Regions from separate parts of the Mesorhizobium sp. BH1-1-5 genome, predicted to be linked through region 3. Evidence: predicted binding sites of a transcription regulator. Region 3 holds the regulator's gene; each other region holds the start of a gene.
The links. Region 3 encodes PhoB, which activates phosphate uptake and scavenging genes when phosphate is short. Its sites were predicted from a motif close to TGTCATNNANCTGTCAT; they were not measured.
Positions count from the first base shown of each region.

Region 1: a site for PhoB is predicted at 1,682-1,698, ahead of ppk2 (polyphosphate kinase 2). Genes of this name have one in related genera too.
Region 2: a site for PhoB is predicted at 5,081-5,097, ahead of LB572_RS16370 (YdcH family protein). Genes of this name have one in related genera too.

Region 1 covers NZ_JAIUIM010000019.1:88,131-94,879, reverse strand. The annotation lists gene LB572_RS23850 (glycosyl transferase family 90) at 1-452, shown strand, start outside; gene LB572_RS23845 (aldo/keto reductase) at 490-1,533, opposite strand; gene ppk2 (polyphosphate kinase 2) at 1,793-2,713, shown strand; gene LB572_RS23835 (dihydrofolate reductase family protein) at 2,891-3,538, opposite strand; gene hemB (porphobilinogen synthase) at 3,691-4,722, opposite strand; gene LB572_RS23825 (DUF2066 domain-containing protein) at 4,938-5,759, opposite strand; gene LB572_RS23820 (methyltransferase family protein) at 5,819-6,418, shown strand; gene LB572_RS23815 (enoyl-CoA hydratase/isomerase family protein) at 6,530-6,749, shown strand, end outside.
Region 2 covers NZ_JAIUIM010000011.1:45,506-52,254, forward strand. The annotation lists gene LB572_RS16345 (Stf0 family sulfotransferase) at 1-342, opposite strand, end outside; gene LB572_RS16350 (sterol desaturase family protein) at 430-1,566, opposite strand; gene LB572_RS16355 (chloramphenicol phosphotransferase CPT family protein) at 1,883-2,434, opposite strand; gene LB572_RS16360 (lytic transglycosylase domain-containing protein) at 2,462-3,322, opposite strand; gene ispG (flavodoxin-dependent (E)-4-hydroxy-3-methylbut-2-enyl-diphosphate synthase) at 3,327-4,577, opposite strand; gene LB572_RS16370 (YdcH family protein) at 4,832-5,011, opposite strand; gene LB572_RS16375 (YdcH family protein) at 5,260-5,463, shown strand; gene purE (5-(carboxyamino)imidazole ribonucleotide mutase) at 5,602-6,099, shown strand; gene LB572_RS16385 (5-(carboxyamino)imidazole ribonucleotide synthase) at 6,096-6,749, shown strand, end outside.
Region 3 covers NZ_JAIUIM010000034.1:51,371-58,119, forward strand. The annotation lists gene LB572_RS30775 (sugar ABC transporter permease) at 1-1,045, opposite strand, end outside; gene xylF (D-xylose ABC transporter substrate-binding protein) at 1,194-2,234, opposite strand; gene LB572_RS30785 (ROK family protein) at 2,507-3,742, shown strand; gene phoB (phosphate regulon transcriptional regulator PhoB) at 4,024-4,713, opposite strand; gene phoU (phosphate signaling complex protein PhoU) at 4,731-5,438, opposite strand; gene pstB (phosphate ABC transporter ATP-binding protein PstB) at 5,459-6,262, opposite strand; gene pstA (phosphate ABC transporter permease PstA) at 6,259-6,749, opposite strand, start outside.

The DNA of each region.
Region 1 (6,749 bases), on a different contig from region 3:
CGTTTTGCGACGCGGGTTCCCACAAGCCCGACGCGCCGGACGGATACCGCAAGCCTTTCCTGAACATCGAGCAGCAGCGACGGTATCGCTACATCGTCTCGCTCGAAGGCAATGACGTCGCGACGAACCTGAAATGGATCATGAGCTCCAATTCGCTCTGCCTGATGCCGGAGCCGACCTACGAAACCTGGTTTGCCGAAGCCCAGGTCGAGCCCAATGTCCACTATGTGCCGCTGCAGCCGGATTTCTCCGACCTGGTCGACAAGGTGGCCTATTTCGAAAAGCATCCCGCCGAGGCGGGGCGGATAACGGCCGCCGCCAACGCCTATTGCCGCAAATTCGGCAATGAACGGGACGAGCAGGCGATCTCGCTGCTCGTCCTCTATAAATATTTCGTGCTGAGCGAGCAGATAAAGCCCGATCCGGAAGTCTGGCGCTTTATCGCCGGCTGAAAAGCCGTCTGCCGTTTCTTTGAAACGGTGAAACGCCTTAAGCGTGGGAGCGGTCGAGCACCTTGTCGGCCGGCCCGAAGCGGTCCCTGGCGGTGAACTGCTGGTGCCAGTAGGGATAGAGCACCGGCGGCCGGCTGACCACGTCGAGGCGCTGCCGTTCTTCCTCGGAGAGCGACAGGCTGGCCGCGGCGAGATTGTCCTTAAGCTGCGCCTCGTTGCGGGCGCCGATCACCAGCGAGCTTACAGCCGGACGGCCGAGCAGCCAGGCAAGCGCCACCTGCGCCCCTGAGACGCCGCGTGCCTTGCCGATGTCGACCAGCACGTCGACGATGCGCCACAGGCGATCCTCGTCGCGGATAGGCGGTTCCTTCCAGCCGCCGAGCTGGCGCGCGGTCGGGCTATCGCTTGTGTATTTGCCCGAGAGCAGCCCGCCCGCCAGTGGGCTCCAGACCAGCACGCCGAGGCCCTGGTCGACCGAGATCGGCAGCAATTCGTATTCGGCCTCGCGCGCTTCCAGCGTGTAGTGGATCTGCTGGGTGACGAAGCGGGCCTGATGGCGGCTGTCGCTGACGGCAAGCGCCTTCATCACCTGCCAGCCCGACCAGTTGGAGCAGCCGATGTAGCGGATCTTGCCCTGGTTGACTAAGGTGTCGAGCGCCGCGATCGTCTCCTCGACCGGGGTGAGCCCGTCCCACTGGTGGACGAAATAGACGTCGATGACGTCGGTCTTGAGCCGCTTCAGGCTCTTTTCGCACTCACGGATCAGATGGTGGCGCGACAGGCCTTCGTCATTGGGGCCGGTGCCGATGCGCATGCGCGCCTTCGAGGCGATCAGCACGTCGTTCTTGCGCTTGCCGCCAAGCGCCTCGCCGATGATCTCTTCCGACAGGCCGTTGGAATAGACATTGGCGGTGTCGATGAGGTTGATGCCGGCGTCGATGCAGGTGTCGATGATGCGCCTGGCCTCCGCGAGGTCGGAATTGCCGACGGCGGCGAACGGACCGGCGCCGCCGAAGGTCATCGTGCCAAGCGTCAATGTCGAGACTTTCAAGCCGGATCGGCCCAGCGTGCGGTATTCCATGTCGGTCCTCGCGATTTGATTGAAGAAGCGCCGTGGCGGGCGCCGGAAGAGGCGAGGGGATTTGTAGGACAATTCGCGCCGCTTGTCGCCCCGCCATCGATACGGGTCGATCACATATCTTCCATATCGATGCCGGCTGCCGGTCGATTGCAATAAAACCGTCATTGCGGCTCTGTATCTCAGTCGGCTTAAGGAATGTCCGTCCAGAGCAGGCACGGGTTCCGAAGCGACGATGGCTGACAGGAGACGGAGCTGCGCGATGAATGAGCTGAAACCGAATTCCGGGGCGAAGGACTGGCTCGAAGCCGAGCTCGAGGACACGCTCGACGAGGACTATGAGCTTGAGATTTCCGAACCGGCGCTCTCGCTCGAGATCGCCAAGATCTACAAGAAGTCGCATCCGCCTTCCATGGAGCGCATGACCTATTTCCGCGAGCTGCTCAGGCTGCAGTCCGAGCTGATCAAGCTGCAGTCATGGGTCGCCTACCACAAGAAGAAGCTGGTGGTGGTCTTCGAGGGCCGCGATTCCGCCGGCAAGGGCGGCGTCATCAAGCGCATCACGCAGCGGCTGAACCCGCGCATCGCCCGCGTCGTGGCCTTGCCGGCGCCGACGGAGCGCGAGAAGTCGCAATGGTATTTCCAGCGCTACGTGCCGCATCTCCCGGCCGGCGGCGAGATCGTGCTGTTCGACCGCTCCTGGTACAACCGCTCAGGCGTCGAGCGGGTGATGGGTTTCGCCGGACAGGATCAGGTCGAGGAATTCTTCCATGACGTGCCGGAATTCGAGCGCATGCTGGTGCGTTCCGGCATCACTCTGGTGAAATATTGGTTCTCGATCACCGACGAGGAACAGCAGATGCGCTTCCTGATGCGCGTCCACGATCCGATGAAGCAGTGGAAGCTGTCGCCCATGGACCTGCAGTCGCGCGTGCGCTGGGAGCAGTACACCAAGGCCAAGGAAGAGACCTTCGCCCGCACCAACATCAAGGAAGCGCCCTGGTTCATCGTCGAGGGCAACGACAAGAAGCGCGCGCGGCTGAACTGCATCGACCATCTGTTGCAGCAGATGCCATATGAGGAGGTTCCGCACGAGGACATCTCGCTGCCCGACCGCGTCTTCAACCCCTCCTACGAGCGCCAGGTCCTGCCGCGCGAGCTCTACGTGCCGGAGAAGTATTGAGGCGTCTCCCTTCTCCCTTGTGGGAGAAGGTGGATCGGCGCGCAGCGCCGAGACGGACGAGGGGTGTTGGACGGAATGAGGCGGTGGCGATTTTCAGCTTGTTGCCAAGCTGGAGCACCCCTCATCCGACCGAGCTTCGCTCGGCCACCTTCTCCTACAAGGGAGAAGGAAAGGGCGCTACGCCCGCCCGATCGTCACATGCAAAGCGTTCGCCGTCGCCACTTGCTCGGTGCAGCGATAGCCGAGCTTCACCATGTCGAGGCCGGCGAAAAGATTCTCGCCCGAGCCGAGCAGCACCGGCGAGACCGCCAGATGCATCTCGTCGATCAGACGTTCCTGGAGATATTGCCGGAGAGTCGAAACGCCGCCGCCGATCCGCACATCCTTGCCGCCAGCCGCGGCCTTAGACTGTTCGAGCGCCGAGTGGATGCCGTCGGTGACAAAGTAGAAGGTGGTGCCGCCTTCCATCGTGATCGGCGCGCGTTTGTAACGGGTGAGCACGAAAGTCGGAACATGATAGGGCGGGTTGTCGCCCCACCAGCCTTTCCACTTGTCGTCCGGCCACTCGCCGCGGATCGGCCCGAACATGTTGCGGCCGAGAATGTAGGCGCCGACATTCTCGAAGCTGCGGATGGCGAAGTCGTCATCGACACCGGTCGCGCCGCCGTCCTTGCCGATCACCATCTGGTGGAATGTCCGGGTGGTGACCAACCATTTGTGCAGGCTCTCGCCGCCGACGCCAAGTGGATGTTGGAGGGTCTGATCGGGGCCTGCGCCGTAACCGTCGAGCGACAAGGTGAAAGCGTTGACACGCAGCTTGGACATGATCGTCTCCACAACCAATTGTTTTTTGCAAGCGGTTATGGACTATCTTAACCGATTGCAGATTGCAAACAGTTGTTCTCGGATCGAGTGGGTTCAGCTGCAGGCTGGTGACGTCAACTGACTATGATCGCAAAGGGCTTATCGCCAGGCGCTTAGCCCTTCAGCATCTGCGCCACCACCGGCGCAAAATAGGTCAGCACGCCGTCGCAGCCCGCCCGCTTCAGCGAGAGCAGCGATTCCAGCATCGCCTTCTCGCCGTCGATCCAGCCATTGGCGGCGGCCGCCTTGATCATCGAATATTCGCCCGACACCTGATAGGCGAAAGTCGGCATCTGCAGCTCGTCCTTCAGTCGGCGGATGATGTCGAGATAGGGCAGGCCGGGTTTGACCATCAGCATGTCGGCGCCTTCGGCGAGGTCCTGCTCGGCCTCGCGCACGGCTTCATCGGAATTGGCGTGGTCGATGTAATAGGTCTTCTTGTCGCCCTTGAGCAGGCCGGCGGTGCCGACCGCCTCGCGATAGGGGCCGTAGAAGGCCGAAGCGAACTTCGTCGCGTAGGACATGATCGCCACGTCCTGAAAACCGTTGGCGTCGAGCGCGTCGCGGATGGCGCCGATGCGGCCGTCCATCATGTCGGACGGCGCGATGATGTCGGCGCCGGCCGCCGCCTGGATCACGGCCGCCGCGGTGACTTGGCTCACCGTCTCGTCATTGACGATGATGCCGTCGCGCAGGATGCCGTCATGGCCGTGGCTGGTGAACGGGTCGAGCGCGGCATCGGTGATGATGCCGATTTCCGGCACCGCGTCCTTGATGGCGCGCGTGGCGCGGTTGATGACGTTGTCGGGGTCGAGGATGTGCGAGCCGGTCTGGTCGCGCAGCGCAAGCTCGACGTTGGGGAAGGTGGCGATCGCCGGGATGCCGAGCTTGGCCGCGCGCTCGGCCTCCTTCACCGCGAGGTCGACGCTCAGGCGATAGACGTCCGGCATGGCGGCGATCGGCTCGCGCGTGTTCTTGCCGTCGATGACGAAGATCGGCCAGATCAGGTCGTTCACCGAAAGCTGGTTTTCCTGCACCAGCCGGCGCGACCAGTCGGCCTTGCGCATGCGCCTGAGCCGCCGGCTGCCGGTGATCTCGTCGACGCTGCGCGCGCCGGCAGGTTTTGCGGGGGTGAATTTGTTCATGGCCGAAACTCTCTTTTGGGTCGGCTTTTACCACGCGTCTCCGCCGCTGACCAATGCGACACGATTGTGCCAGCTCTGGGTGCAAGTTCCTCGCCCCGCCACGCGGGGAGAGGTGTCCGCGAAGCGGACGGAGAGGGGCTTTCGTAAGCTGCTCCCCTCTCCGTCTCGGCTTCGCCGAGCCACCTCTCCCCACTGCGTGGGGCGAGGAAACGCTCTCAAGGCTGCCCGTGCCCCGACAGGATCTGCGCGGTGCCCCTGATAGCAACCCGGAACGCCTCGTCGAAGCTGACGCCGCGCACCTGCCAGCGATAGGTCCTGCCGCGATCGGCCAGCCGCCAGTCGGCGATCCAGCCGAGTTCCTTGTCGCTCCACACGATGCTGCCGGCAAGCGCCCGGACCGCTCCCGCTTTCTTCGCGAGCTTGTCGAGTCTTGTCATATCGGCCCCGGAAAGCGCCTTCTCACCGAGGCCGCCAAGTTGTCCGGCCTTGGGAAAGGTGATGCGCATCAGCAGCGGACCGGCGGCATTGGCGAAGGATTCGCGCATCGCGTTGCCCTGATCCTCATCCGCCGTAAGCATGAAATGCCGAGAACCCTGCTCGGCGGTCATGAAGACGGCGATCGGCGGGCGCTCGCCGAGCCAGGGCCTGCTGCCGAGCTGCGCCAGCAGCTTGTCGACGACGGCCGGCTTGTAGATGCAGGTCAGGTCGTGCGGCCTGTCATGCGTACCTTGCTCGTCATGGATCGGGATGCCTTCGAGCCGGTCGCGATAGCGGAAGGATTGCACGAAGTCGGCCGCCTTGTCGCGCAGCGCCAGCATTTCCGGCTTCTGCGTCAGGCGCTGGTCGCCCGAGACCTTGACCAGTACCTTGTCGAGGCAATCCTTGAAGCCAACCTGCCGGTTTACCTCGCCCGTGCCGGTGACGATCGCCTGCGCCTGGTACAGCTCCGCGGACGCCGCGGCGATGACGGGGAGAGCGATGAGGCAGGCGGCGATCATGCCGATCGCCGCAGCCGCGAGGCGGGAAAATCCGGGCATGGCTTGCCGTCCGGTTCAAGATGCCCATTTTCTAGCACCGGGCGCGTGCGGTGGCCAAGATGGATTGCCGGCTAACCGAAGGAGCAGGGCATGACCTTGATCTGGTTCACATGAGCTTCATCTGGTTCATCTACGCCGCCTGGCTGCTGCTGATTATTTATCTTACCGTTCAGGCGATTGGCGTGAAGCGCGATACCGGGCCGCATCTGCTGCAGAGCTTTGGGTTGATGTTTGCCATGATCGTCGCCTTCCTGCTGCCACGCCTGCCGCTGTTCGGCTTCGTCAATTTCGCCCCTGTGAACGCGCTGGTGAGCGGCATTGGCGCGGTGGTCGCCGTCGCCGGCATGGCGCTCCTGGTCTGGGCGCGGCAAATTCTCGGCCGCAACTGGAGCCAGACCGTCTCGGCCAAGCAGGAGCACGAGCTGGTAAGGTCCGGTCCGTACCGCGGCCTGCGCCATCCCATGTACACGGGCGGCCTGCTCGCATGCCTGGGCTCGGCGATCGTGGTGGGCGGCCCGTTCGTTTTTCTGTTCGTCCTGCTCGGGGCGATTTTCATCTGGCGGGTCGGCGCCGAGGATCGGCTTCTGGAGCGGCAATTTCCCGATGAATTCCCCGAATATGCGCGCCGCACGAACGCGCTCATCCCATTCGTCTGGTAGACTGCTCGCCGCGAAAGACGCTGCCTTATCCTTGGCACCCGACAATTGACGTTGGCCCGGTCGCCGCTTAGCACTTCTCCTCCCGCAGGCGCGGGGGAGGATTCTCTCATTATGGATTTTGGCGGAGGCGACGAGATCCGCTTCAAGCGGCTGGGCAAGGCCGGCGTGGTCACGTTGACCCGGCCCAAGGCGCTCAACGCCGTCACGCACAATATGGTCAAGGCGCTCGGCAGGGCGCTCGACGCCTGGGAGCAGGATCCGGGCATTGGCGTCGTCGTCGTCAAGGCCGAGGGCAGGGCGTTTTCCGCCGGTGGCGATATCCTGCACATCT
Region 2 (6,749 bases), on a different contig from region 3:
GTCGAAGGCCCTCCCAAAACGCGCCTTGTCCGATTGCAGCCCCGGATGGATCCGGTCGAGGATCGCCGAGAGCTCGTCCAGGTTTTCCCGCATCAGGCGCAGTCCGAAGATGCCGGTGCCGCCCTTGCCGGCCTTGATCGCCGCGTTGAGATAGGCGGCATCGAAGTCGAGCCCGCTCATCGTGTCGCGGCCTGGAAGCTTCCATTCCTCGGCCCATTCCAAGATGTCCTGCCGGCGGTAGAATGAGTGCGGCGCCCCGGTCCGCCCGGTCGACGTCAGCAGATCGCACAGCAAAGTGCTGCCGGTTCTGGGCGTACCGCAGATAATATATGCGTCGAACATCTCGGCTCCTGCGCCCCCTCAAAGACGGCCCAATCCAGTGCCGCCTATAGCCGAAATTCCGGGACAGGAAAGCAGGACTCCCCGCGATCAGCCGCGCTTGAACGGATAGAGGAATTGCCGCCAGTATCCTTTCGGCACCGGATGGCCATGAATGCCGTATCCCTTTGGCCAGCGCCCCTCCGGCAGATGGTAGGTGCCGAACAGCCGGTCGAGCAGCGGGAAATGGATGGCGAAATTGACGTCGATCGCCTCTTTCTCGAGGCCGTGATGCCAGTGATGGAAGCGCGGCGACACCAGCACCTTTTCGACCGGGCCGAAGCTGGTTCCGATGTTGGAATGGATAAAGGACGAATAGACGTAGACGATCAGGATATAGGTCTGGATCGCCGACTCATCGAAGCCGAGCACGAACATCGGCGTGGCCGTCAGGCTGCGCAGAACGATGATCTCCAGGAAATGCATCCGCGCGCCGGCAATCCAGTCCATCGACTTGGCCGAATGATGCACGGCATGAAAATTCCACAGGAACGGTATGCGATGGAAGGCCCGGTGTACCCAATATTGGGCAAGATCGGTGAGGAACATCACGGCCAGCAGTTGCACGATCCAGGGCAGGTCGTGGACCCAGGCGCGCACCGAACCGAGACCGCTTTGCGCGTTGACGAAGTTTGACGGCGCGAGCGTCAGGTAGGTCAGTACCTGCACCAGCAGCGACGAGACCAGATAATAGAACAGGTCTTCGCGCCATTCGTCGCGGAACACGGTCTGAGCCTTGTTGCGGGCAAAAATGCGTTCGAGCGGGACGAACAGCACACCCATGAACAGGACGTTGAGAATGAAGAAATCGAGGCCGAAGAACACGCCGTCGACATGCAACTCGTGACGCGCCGGCAGCATGCCGATGAGCGAGGCCAGCAGCACGGTGACCATCGCCGCCACGCCGAGCGTCTTTTCCTTGCGCAGCATCATGCTCAGGATGGCCAGGACGTAGCCCGAGATAAGCACGAAATAGAGGACCGGCTTGAAGAACAGCATCTGGTGGATGGGCGCCAGATCCGGCATCGAGGTCAGCGACGGGTAGCGCAAGACTATGACCATCAGCAGGCCCGTGACGCCAGCCAGCAATGCGATCGAGCCGGACAGCCAGCCGGACCCGAACGGCCGCTCGGTACGCGGTGTTTCCAGCTCGCCCACAACCCTCTTAAGGAAATCCCCCGCCGGCATGATGCTCCCCCTGTAAGATTCGCGAATAAAGAATACGCCCCGGAAATACTGAGCCCGCTCTTACTATGGCAGGGCGTATTAAGGTTTAATCGCCGCCGCCCTGACAAGCCGATTCTCGTCGCAACATTAGAGCAATTCCAGGAAAAGTGTGGGCGGTTTGGCTCGGCGACTTCGCCGTAGCCTTCCGTCCGGAATTGCGTAAGGCAAAGAGATAGTGCGTTTCGCCGTTTCCGTGAAACGGTGAAACGCACCAGCAATTGGCAATCTGCGTTGTTGACGGCCGGGAAGCTCGATCCACCGCAAGGAATGCAGGTGGCTACAATTTAAATCGCTGCTGGATGAGTCGGGCGCATTCCTGCGCGGTCAGCATGCTGGTGTCGACCTCGAGATCGTAGCGTATCCCCCTGTGCACGCGCTCGAACTGCCAGCGCGCAAGTCCGGGCAATCGGTCGGTTCGCGCGCTTTCTCGGGCTTCGAGCATATCGAGCGGCGCGAACACGCCGATGCGGAAAAGCTCGAAGTCGGACAGCAATTCCTGATACCGCGCCATTTCGCCGTCGAGCATCACATCGTCGACGATGAGGTTGTTGCCCAGGCGCGCCATCGCCGCGATGGCGTGCCGCATGCCTTGCATGGCCCGCCTGCCGACCGGCCCTGCCTCGATCGCGACGGATGGCTTGCCGTCCTCCCAACTGGTCCTGAAGGCGAAACCTGGCAGGTTCTCCTGCAGCGCCTCCGGCAGCATTTCCAGGAAGGCGTCCATCGCGACATGCAGATACGGCTCGGCGGTCATTCCCTGCAAGGCCCGCGCGATCGAGCTTTTGCCGGCGCTGCCGACGCCGTTGAGCAGGACGATCTTGGCTCTCATCTCTCGCCCCCTGTCTTGACCCTGGCGTCACCGGTTGCGCAACACCACGCAGGCGCCGCCGACGCCCTGCAGCTTGTTGCAGATGCCGTTGGCCTCGCCGCGCGAATCGGCACCGATCCTGACCGCATAGATGCCGCGCCGGCCGATCGGCGTGCGCACCCGGCTCACCACCGGGTCATGGCTGGCGAGCAGAGCCGGGAACCGGCCCCTGACCCGCAGCCATTGGCCGATCGCAGCCGAGCGGCGGAAATTGCCCGCCACCTGCACGCCCCACGGCTTGACGTTGATCGAGGCCATGGCGACGGTTCGCGACATGATCACCGGCAGCCGGCGGCAGGCAACCGCGAAGCTCATCTTGGGATCGAGCGGCTGGACGGTGCCGGCATAGGACTTGTCCGAGAACTTGTCGACGGGTTCGCCCATGACGTCGAAGACATAGCTCTCCGTCTCCATCGGCAGGAAGCCGCCCGAACTAAGCCAGCGTGACACTCTGTTCTCGCCGGCATTATAGGCCGCCGCCGCGAGGCCGAGATTGCCGTAGCTGCCCTTCATTTCGGCGAGATACTTGGCGGAAGCCGGGATGGCCTGCTCGATGTCGAAGGAATTGGCCAGGCCGCGCATCTTGGCGGTTCCCGGCATGAATTGCGCGATGCCTTCGGCGCCGACCGGGCTCACCGCGTTCGGATCGAATCGGCTTTCCTTCCAGATCAGCCGGGCGAAGAAATCCTTGGGCAGGCCGTTCTGTTGGGCCTGGGTTTCGATCAGATCGCAGACACGGTTGATCAGCCGTTTGGCCGCGGACCGCGACTGCGGCGGATCGGCGAATGCCTGGCCGGCCGTGATCATCACGAAAAGCAAGAGCAGCGTTGCCTTCAGGAAACGCTGCATCGGCTCATTCCGCGGCGGCTTTGCCGTGTCCGTAGCGCTGCTCGATATAGTCGCCGACCATCTTCTCGAAATCCTGCGCGATCGAGGGGCCGCGCAAAGTCGCCGCCTTCTTGCCGTCGATGAAGACGGGCGCGGTCGGCGTCTCGCCGGTGCCGGGCAGCGATATGCCGATATCGGCATGCTTGGATTCGCCGGGACCGTTGACGATGCAGCCCATCACCGCGACCTTGAGGTTCTCGACGCCGGGATATTTTTCACGCCACACCGGCATGTTCTTGCGGATGTCGGCCTGGATGCTCTGGGCGAGCTCCTGGAACACGGTGGACGTCGTGCGGCCGCAGCCGGGGCAGGCCGCGACGATCGGCACGAACTGGCGGAAGCCCATCGTCTGCAGGAGCTCCTGCGAGACCTGAACCTCGCGCGTGCGGTCGCCATTCGGCTCCGGCGTCAGCGAAATGCGGATCGTGTCGCCGATGCCTTGCTGCAGGAGGATACCCATGGCGGCGGACGAGGCGACGATGCCCTTGGTGCCCATGCCGGCCTCGGTCAGGCCCAGATGCAGCGCATGGTCGGAGCGCGTGGCAAGCTCGGTATAGACGGCGATCAAATCCTGCACGCCGCTGACCTTGGCCGACAGGATGATCTTGTCGCGGCCAAGCCCGATCTCTTCGGCCATCTCGGCCGACAGGATCGCCGACTGCACGATCGCCTCGCGCGTCACTTCCTGTGCCGTCAGAGGAAAACCGTGGGCCTGGTTGTCATCCATCAGCCGGGTCAAAAGCTCCTGGTCGAGCGAGCCCCAGTTGACGCCGATGCGCACCGGCTTGTCATGCTTGATCGCCATTTCGACGATCGCCGCGAACTGGCGGTCCTTCTTGTCCTTGAAGCCGACATTGCCGGGATTGATGCGGTATTTCGCCAGCGCCTCGGCGCAGGCCGGGTGATCGGCCAAGAGCTTGTGGCCGATATAGTGGAAGTCGCCGACCAGCGGCACGTCGATGCCGAGCCGCAGCAGCCGCTCATGGATGCGCGGAACCGCGGCCGCGCTTTCGTCGCGGTCGACGGTGATGCGCACGATTTCCGAGCCGGCCCGGTGCAGCGCCGCCACCTGAGCGACCGTCTGGTCGACATCCGCGGTGTCTGTGTTGGTCATTGACTGAACGACGACGGGCGCGCCACCGCCGACGATGACGCCGCCGACATCGACGCCGACCGACGTCCGGCGCGGGAAAGGGGAGGAAAAATATCCGGTCATGCCGGCCGCCTCTTATCTGCAAGGTCCGGGCATGAGGTGGCGGAGCAAAGATGGCTTGTCAATGGCAAGCCATCGCCAATGTCTACAACGGCCACGCTTGATCGGTGGATCGCGCAGACAACGACAGCGCGTCAGGCCACGGGGGACGCGCCCAAACTTCAGGTGATTTCAGTCAAAAGCACCAAGCCGGTGGCAGTTCTTGCCACCGGACGACTTCACCGCGGCGGGTTGCGGTGATGGTGCCTGGAAGAGCTTCAGTGCGTGGTCGGGCTTCCCTTCAGCTTTTCAATCTCGTCCTTGATTGCCAGCTTGCGTCGCTTGAGATTCACGATTTCGAGGTCGTCCACCGATGGATGGTTCATCGCGTCGATGAGCTCGCGCTCGATGTCACCGTGTTTCCGCTGCAACTCATCAAGATGGGATGCAAGAGACATGATTGGTTCTCCCTTTCATGGTTTCCTCGATTGCAGCCGTCGCGGGCGCCTCCACCGCAGGTTGCGACTGTGACGGCACCATGACAGTTTGCCACCAACCGATCTCGATGTCGAATGCCACGTGGTAGCATTCCACGACAAAGTGAAATGTGATAAGGGCTGCGCGCCGGCTACAAATCTACAAGTCACGAACCCACCGGCCCCGCCCAAACAGCCCGATTGGGCGATGCATACGCAGACGGTAGATAATGTCCGAACAGGAACAGGCTGAAATACGCCTCGAATATTCCCGGCTCAAACAAGAACACGCCGATTTCGACGCCGCCATCAACGCGATGATCGCCACGGGCTGCGACCCGCTTCAGATCCAGCGCATGAAGAAGAAGAAGCTGATGCTGAAAGACCGGCTGTCGGCGCTGGAAGACCGCATCATTCCCGACATCATCGCCTAAAGCATGTCTCCCGAAGGTGGGGTCGCGGCAACGAGGTTGCGGGGCCGTGCGGGCAGCGAAGGGGCGCTCTTCGCGACAATCCTTGCGGCTATCGGCGAATTCCGCTAAGGCGCGCCTTTGCCGCCGGGGAGCGAAGCCTTGACCGATCAGCGTGCCGACGTCGCCATCATCATGGGCAGCCAGTCCGACTGGGCGACGATGCGCCAGGCTGCGGAAACGCTTGAGGCGCTGGGCATCCCGCACAAAAGGCTGATCGTCTCCGCCCACCGCACCCCCGACCGTCTCTATGCGTTCGCCAAGGGCGCCAAGGCCGCCGGCTTCAAGGTGATCATCGCCGGCGCCGGTGGCGCGGCGCATCTGCCCGGCATGACGGCCGCGATGACGCCGCTGCCCGTGTTCGGCGTTCCGGTCGAATCCAAGGCGCTGTCAGGCCAGGACTCGCTGCTCTCCATCGTGCAGATGCCGGCCGGCATCCCGGTCGGCACGCTGGCGATCGGCAAGGCGGGCGCCGCCAATGCCGCGCTTCTCGCCGCCGCCGTGCTGGCGCTCAACGACGACAAATTAGCGGCCCGGCTCGACGCCTGGCGCTCGGCGCAGACCGCCAAGGTCGCCACCGAGCCGACGGACGCGCCGTGAGCCTGGCTCCTGGATCGACCATCGGCATCATCGGCGGCGGCCAGCTCGGCCGCATGCTGGCGATGGCCGCCGCCCGCCTCGGCTACCGCATCGTGGTGCTGGAACCGCAGGCCGACTGCCCAGCCGCGCAGGCCGCCAACCGCCAGATCGTCGCCGCCTATGACGACCCCGCGGCGCTTGCCGAATTGGCCGCCGCCAGCGCCGTCGTCACCTATGAATTCGAGAACGTCCCGGTCACGGCGGCTGAAACGCTGGCGGTAAAGGTCCCGGTCTATCCGCCGGCACGCGCGCTCGAAGTCGCGCAGGATCGCGTGACCGAAAAGAGTTTCCTGAACGGCATCGGCATCCCCACGGCGGCATTCCGCCCGGTCGACAATGACGACCAGCTGACCGAGGCGTTGAAGACGTTCAGCGGCAGCGGCGTGCTGAAGACCCGCCGCATGGGCTATGACGGCAAGGGCCAGCGTGTCTTCCGCAACATGGAGACGGCCGGCTTTGCCGGCGTCTGCGAGGCCATGGGGAATGTGCCGCTGATCTTGGAATCGCTCGTCGCCTTCGAGCGCGAGATTTCGGTGATCGCCGCGCGCGGCCTCGACGGAGCCATCGCCGCTTTCGATCCGTCCGAGAACGTGCATCGCGAAGGCATATTG
Region 3 (6,749 bases):
CCTTCATGGTGATCCAGCGCGTGTTGATGCCGGCAAGATTGGCCGCTTCCGGATTGCCGCCGATGGCAAAGACATAGCGGCCGAAGCGCGTGCGCTTGGTGACGAAGGTCATGATCAGGCCGACGGCGACAGCCATCAGCACAGGTATGGCGATGCCATGCGCGATGAACAGCCCGCCTTCGGGCACGGTGATGTTGTTGGCGGCGGCGTAGCGGTTCACGATACCGACCGGCCACGGATAGGAATTGGCGAGCCACACCGCGCCCAGGATGACCGCGCAGGTGACCGTGGCGAGCAGCGTCTCGGCCCAGACCGGACGCAGCGGGAAGCGGAAGCGCTTGCGCTGCACACGGCCGTTGAAATGCATGAAGATAACCGCCAGGCAGGCGACGATGCCGACCATCCAGCTCCATTTGGCGCCTATCGAGCCCGCCGGGCCGCCGCCCATCAGCTGGAACGTGGCGTCGAGCGGCGCCACCGTCTGTCCGCTGGTGACCCACCACGCAGCGCCCCGCCACACCAGCAATCCGCCCAGCGTGACGATGAAGGCCGGCACTTCGAGATAGGCGATGATGAAGCCCTGGAAGGCGCCGATGATGAGGCCGAGCGCCAGGCCGATCAGCAATGCCAGAACCCAGATCCAGGGATTGCCCAGTTCAAGCCCGACGAAGCGAACCAGGAAATGCACCTGGGCAAAGCCCATGACCATGCCGATCACCCCCTCGGCCGATCCGACCGACAGGTCGATGTTGCGCATGACGATGACCAGCACCATGCCGGAGGCCATGATGGCCACGGCCGACGTCTGAACCGACAGGTTCCAGAGGTTGCGCGGCGTGAGGAAGGTGCGGCTGTCGAAGTCGAGCGGATTGACGCCAAGCCGCAGGCTGGAAATCACATGCAGCCCGATCCAGATCAGCAGCAGCGCGCCGATCATGCCGAGCATGCGGGTGTCGAGCTCGGTCGCCTTCAGGAACCGGGCGACAGCGCCGAGTTCCGACGCGCGCGCGGTGTCCGCCGGTTGCGTAGACGTCGTGTCGGTCATGATATCCTCCCGCCGGCCTGCCGTCTGGCGCGGATGCCGGAACTCAGCCTAGAAGCTACCCGCCTGAGGCGGAACCGCAAATCTTTTTGAGAAAACGCCGCGGCCTTCAGGCCGCGGCGCAAGGGCTTTGAACGATCGTCGGCAAAGCTTAGTTGCAGACCTTGACGCTGCCGGCGGGCACGCCCGCGCAGACTTCGTCCTTCTTGATCCAGCCGGCGTCGATGACGACGTTGAGATTGTCCTTGGTGATCGCGATCGGGGTCAGGAACAGCGACTTGACGGTGTTGCCGCCAGGCGTCGTGAAGTCCTTGGCGCCGGCGATATCGCCCATCTTCTTGCCACCGGCGAGCTGCGAGGCGATCTCGGCGGCGTTCTTGCCGAGCTCGCGCGCGTCTTTCCACACCGACACGGTCTGCGTGCCGAGCGCGATGCGGTTGAGCGCCGCGTGGTCGCCGTCCTGGCCGGAGACCGGAACGGTGCCGGCGAGACCCTGCGCCGTCAGCGCCGCGACGACGCCGCCGGCGGTGCCGTCATTGGCGGCCACGACCGCGTCGACCTTGTTGTCGTTGGCGGTCAGGAACTGCTCCATGTTCTTCTGCGCGTTGGCGGGCAGCCAGCCGTCGGTATAGGCCTCGCCGACATTCTTGATCTTGCCGCTGTCGATGGCTTCCTTCAGCACTTCCATGGAGCCCGAGAACAGGAAGTCGGCATTCGGATCCGAACCCGAGCCCTTGATGAAGACGTAGTTGCCCTCGGGCTTGGCCTTGAACACCTCGCGGGCCTGCATGCGGCCGACTTCCTTGTTGTCGAACGTCAGGTAGAACACGTCCTTGTTCTCGATCAGGCGGTCGTAGCCGACGACCGGGATGCCCTCGTCGAGCGCCTTCTGCACCGCCGGGCCGATCGCCGAGGCATCCTGCGCCAGGATGATCAGCGAATTGGCGCCCTGCGAGATCAGGCTTTCGACGTCGGTCAGCTGCTTGCCCGGATTGGACTGCGCGTCGGCCGAGATATATTTGTCGCCGGCGGCCTCGATGGCGGCCTTCATCGCCGCTTCGTCGGTCTTCCAGCGCTCTTCCTGGAAATTCGACCACGAAACGCCGATCACCTTGTCCTTCGCCTCGGCGACCGAGGCCAGCGTCAGCGACATGGCAACGCCCGCCAGAATGGCGGCTGCGAATTTCTTCATGATATCCTCCCTGCGCCCCGTGCGGCGCGACCCAGACTGGCCCGAAGGCCGGCACAGAGGCTTTTTTTCGAGCCTCAAAAAAATAGTGATCCAGCAAAACGACGCTGTCAACTGCGATTCTGATGGGTTTTGATGGGTCCGAGCATTTTTTTCGACATCCGCAATAAATAATGACATGGACCTTGGCTTCTGCCAGTATCGCTGGCGTGTCACCGGTAGGCCATGGCATCATCATCACAAGGCCGCGATGACCGGGAGGACGTGCGAGGACAATGTCGGTCGGGATCCGCCACGACGATTTGCGCCGGCGCAACCGCGCCATGGTGATTTCGGCCGTGCGCCGCGCCGGCCAGCCCTCGCGGACGGAGATTGCCGCCTCCACCGGGCTCAGCCACTCGACCATTTCGGCGATTTCCGCCGATCTGATCCAGGAGGGCATTCTCACCGAAAGCAAGGCCAGCGAGCCGACGGCGTTGAAACGCGGCCGGCCGCAGATCGGCCTGGCGCAGAACCCCGAAGCCGCCGCGGTGCTGACCGTGGTGCTGTCGCTGAACTTCCTGTCGGTCGCCGTCATCGACTACGCCGGCCAGGTGATTGCCGAGGAACAGCAGCGCCTGGACACGCTTGTCATGCCCCGCGACGAGCTGATCGGCGAATGCGTTGCGATCGTCCGGCGCCGGCTGCAGGATCCCGACCTCGACCTGGGCAGCGTCGCCCGCATCGCCATGGGCATTCAAGGCATCACCGATTCCCGTTCACGCGCCATGCTGTGGTCGCCGATCACGCCGCTGACCGACATTCCCTTCGCCGATATCCTCGAAAAGGAATTCGGCATCCCGGCCACAACGGAGAACGACTGCAACATGATGGCGGTGGCGCTGCAATGGCGCGATCCCGAGCGCTATCGCGACGACTTCATCGCCATCCTGCTCTCGCACGGCATCGGCATGGGGCTGGTGCTGAAAGGCGCGCTGTTCACCGGCACGCATTCCTCGGGCGGCGAGTTCGGCCACATGATCCATCGTCCGGGCGGCGCGCTTTGCCGCTGCGGCCGGCGCGGCTGCGTCGAGGCCTATGCCGGCAATTATGCGATCTGGCGCAGCGCCATGGGAATAAGCGAGGATGCCGCGCCAACCGACGTCGGCGACGCCGACATGCGCGCCCTTGCCGCAAAGGCCCGTCAGGAGGACGGCCCCGAACGGGAGGCTTATCGCCGGGCCGGCGAAGCGCTTGGCTTCGGTCTCGGCAGCCTGTTTGCCTTGATCGACCCGGCGCCCGTCGCCATGGTCGGCGTCAGCGCGGCCGCCTTCGACCTGATCGAGCCGGCGCTGAGGGAGGCGATCGCCCAGACCGCCGGCGGCCAGCACTCCAAGTCGATCTCCTTCGACACCGAGCCGAACGAACTGCCGCTGATCCGCGAAGGCTGCGCCATGCGCGCGCTGACCTTCGTCGACCAGGAGATTTTCGCGCCGGGAGGCCAGGCGCGAGCGGGCAAGCACGTCGCCTGATCAACCTTGATCGTTGGTTTCCGTGCGAAGCCCCCGCAGCTTCGTCATTCCAGGGCGAAGCAGGAGCGAAGCTCCGTCGCGAAGACCCTGGAATCCATGCGCAGCGGAGCAGAATTCTGCACCGCCGCGGCGCGTCGACGTCACGGCATGGATCCTCGGGTCTGCGCCGCGTCGCTGCGCTCCTTGCTCCGCCCGTGGATGACGAAGCACAAGCGTCTCGGCTACTGACCAGCGTAGATGTTGGAAGTGCCTAGCTGTCAGGACTTCGGCGCGCCCCGAGACTAATCTTCCCTGATCGCGTAACCCGCGCCACGGATGGTGCGGATGACGTCCGGCATGCGGCCGTTGTTGACGGCCTTGCGCAGGCGCCCGACATGCACGTCCACGGTGCGCTCGTCGATATAGATCGTCTCGCCCCAGACATTGTCGAGCAGCTGGCTGCGCGAGAACACGCGGCCGGGATGGCGCATCATGAATTCGAGCAGGCGGAACTCGGTCGGGCCGAGCCTGATCTCGCTCTTCTTGCGGTAGACGCGGTGCGATTCGCGGTCGAGCACGATGTCGCCGACCTTGAGCACGCTGGACAGCACCTCCGGCTTGGCGCGGCGCAGCAGCGCCTTGACGCGCGCCATGAACTCCGGCGTCGAGAACGGCTTGACCAGATAGTCGTCGGCGCCGGTCGAAAGGCCGCGCACGCGGTCGCTTTCCTCGCCGCGCGCCGTCAGCATGATGATCGGCAGCCGCTCGGTCTCGGGCCGCATCCTGAGACGCCGGCAGAGCTCGATGCCGGAAACCGCCGGCACCATCCAGTCGAGCACGAGCAGGTCGGGAACGTTTTCTTGCAGGCGGATTTCGGCCTCGTCGCCGCGGGTCACCACTTCAACCTGGTAACCTTCGGATTCGAGGTTGTAGCGGAGCAGCACCCCCAGCGGCTCCTCGTCCTCCACCACCATGATGCGTGGCGCGATCATCGGGGTAACCTTTTCCGTCAGGCCGCCGGCGCCGACATTGCCGTCTCGTCCTGCTTCGGACGGTTGGCGGGCAATTGGGTGCCGGTCAGCACATAGTAGGCGTTCTCGGCGATGTTGGTCACATGGTCGCCGATGCGCTCGAGATTCTTGGCGCAGAACAAAAGATGCGTGCAAGCGGTGATGTTGCGCGGGTCTTCCATCATGTAGGTCAACAGCTCGCGGAAGACGGACGTGTATTTGACGTCGATGCGCTCGTCGTCGTTGCGAAGCTTGGCCAGCGCCGTGGCATCGCCCGCCGTATATTCCTGGATCACGGCCTGGACCTGGATCAGCACCATCTGCGCCATGGAATCGATCGAATGCGTGAGGTCGCGCGGCGCGGCGCTGACGCCGACCGAACCGACGCGCTTGGCGATGTTCTTGGCGAGGTCGCCGATGCGCTCGAGGTCGCCCGCCATGCGGATCGAGCCGACCACGTGACGAAGATCGTCGGCCATCGGCTGCCGCTTGGCGATCAGCGTGATGGCGCGGTCGTCGAGCTCGCGCTGGCGCGCGTCCATGATGGCGTCGTCGGAGACGACGCGCTGCGCCAGCGCATTGTCGGTTTCGAGCAGGGCCCTGGTCGCGCCGCCGACCATGGAGCCGGCGAGATCGCCCATGTCGTTGATGAGCCGGCTGATCTGCCTCAAATCCTCGTCGAAGGAGGCGACGGTATGTTCGGCCATGATGATGTCCTCGTATGTACTCAGCCGAAGCGGCCGGTGATGTAGTCCTGCGTGCGCTTCTCGCGAGGCGAGGTGAAGATCTTCTCGGTCCGGTCGAACTCCACCAGCTCGCCGAGATACATGAACGCCGTCTGCCGCGACACGCGCGCCGCCTGCTGCATGTTGTGGGTGACGATGACGATCGTGTAGTCGGCCTGCAATTCGTCGATCAGCTCCTCGATCTTGGCCGTCGACAGGGGATCGAGCGCCGAGGCCGGCTCGTCGAGCAGGATGACCTCGGGCTTCACCGCCACGGTGCGGGCGATGCACAGGCGCTGCTGCTGGCCGCCGGAAAGGCTGAGCCCGCTGGCGTTGAGCTTGTCCTTGACCTCGCTCCAGAGCGCGGCGCGCTTCAGCGCCTGCTCGACGCGGCTGTCCATCTCGGCCTTGCTGATCTTCTCATAGAGCCTGACGCCGAAGGCGATGTTTTCGTAGATCGACATCGGGAAAGGCGTCGGCTTCTGGAAAACCATGCCGATCTTGGTCCTGAGCAGGTTGAGGTCCTGCGAGCGGTCGAGGATGTTCTTGCCGTCGAGCAGCACCTGGCCCTCGGCGCTCTGCTTCGGATAGAGCTCGTAGATGCGGTTGAGCACGCGCAGCAGCGTCGACTTCCCGCAGCCCGACGGGCCGATGAAGGCCGTCACGCTGCGCTCCGGCAGGGACAGGTTGATGTCCTTCAGCGCCTTCGACTGGCCATAGTAGAAGTTGAGGTTCTTGACCTCGATCTTGGCCTTCTCGACGGTCGCGTCGGGTGCGTTCAGGTCGGTGGACAACATCGGTTTCATCTGTCCTCTCTGCGTCCGGTTAGGCTTCGGGCGATGATGCTCAGCCCGAGAACCGTCAGGGTGATTATGAGTGCGCCCGTCCAGGCCAGTTGCTGCCATTCCTCATAAGGGCTGAGAGCGAACTGGAAGATGGTCACCGGCAGGCTGGCCATCGGGGCATTGAGATTGCTCGACCAGAACTGGTTGTTGAGCGCGGTGAAGAGAAGCGGCGCCGTCTCGCCGGAGATGCGGGCGATCGCCAAAAGGATGCCGGTGACGATGCCCGACATTGCCGCGCGATAGGCGACCGAGCGGATCACCACCCAGCGCGGCGCGCCGATGGCGGTGCCTGCTTCGCGCAGCGCGTTGGGCACGAGGTTCAGCATGTCCTCGGTGGTGCGCACCACGACGGGAATCACCAGGATCGACAGCGCGACGGCGCCGGCAATCGCCGAGAAATGCCCCATCGGCCGCACCATCAGCTCATAGACGAACAGGCCGATGATGA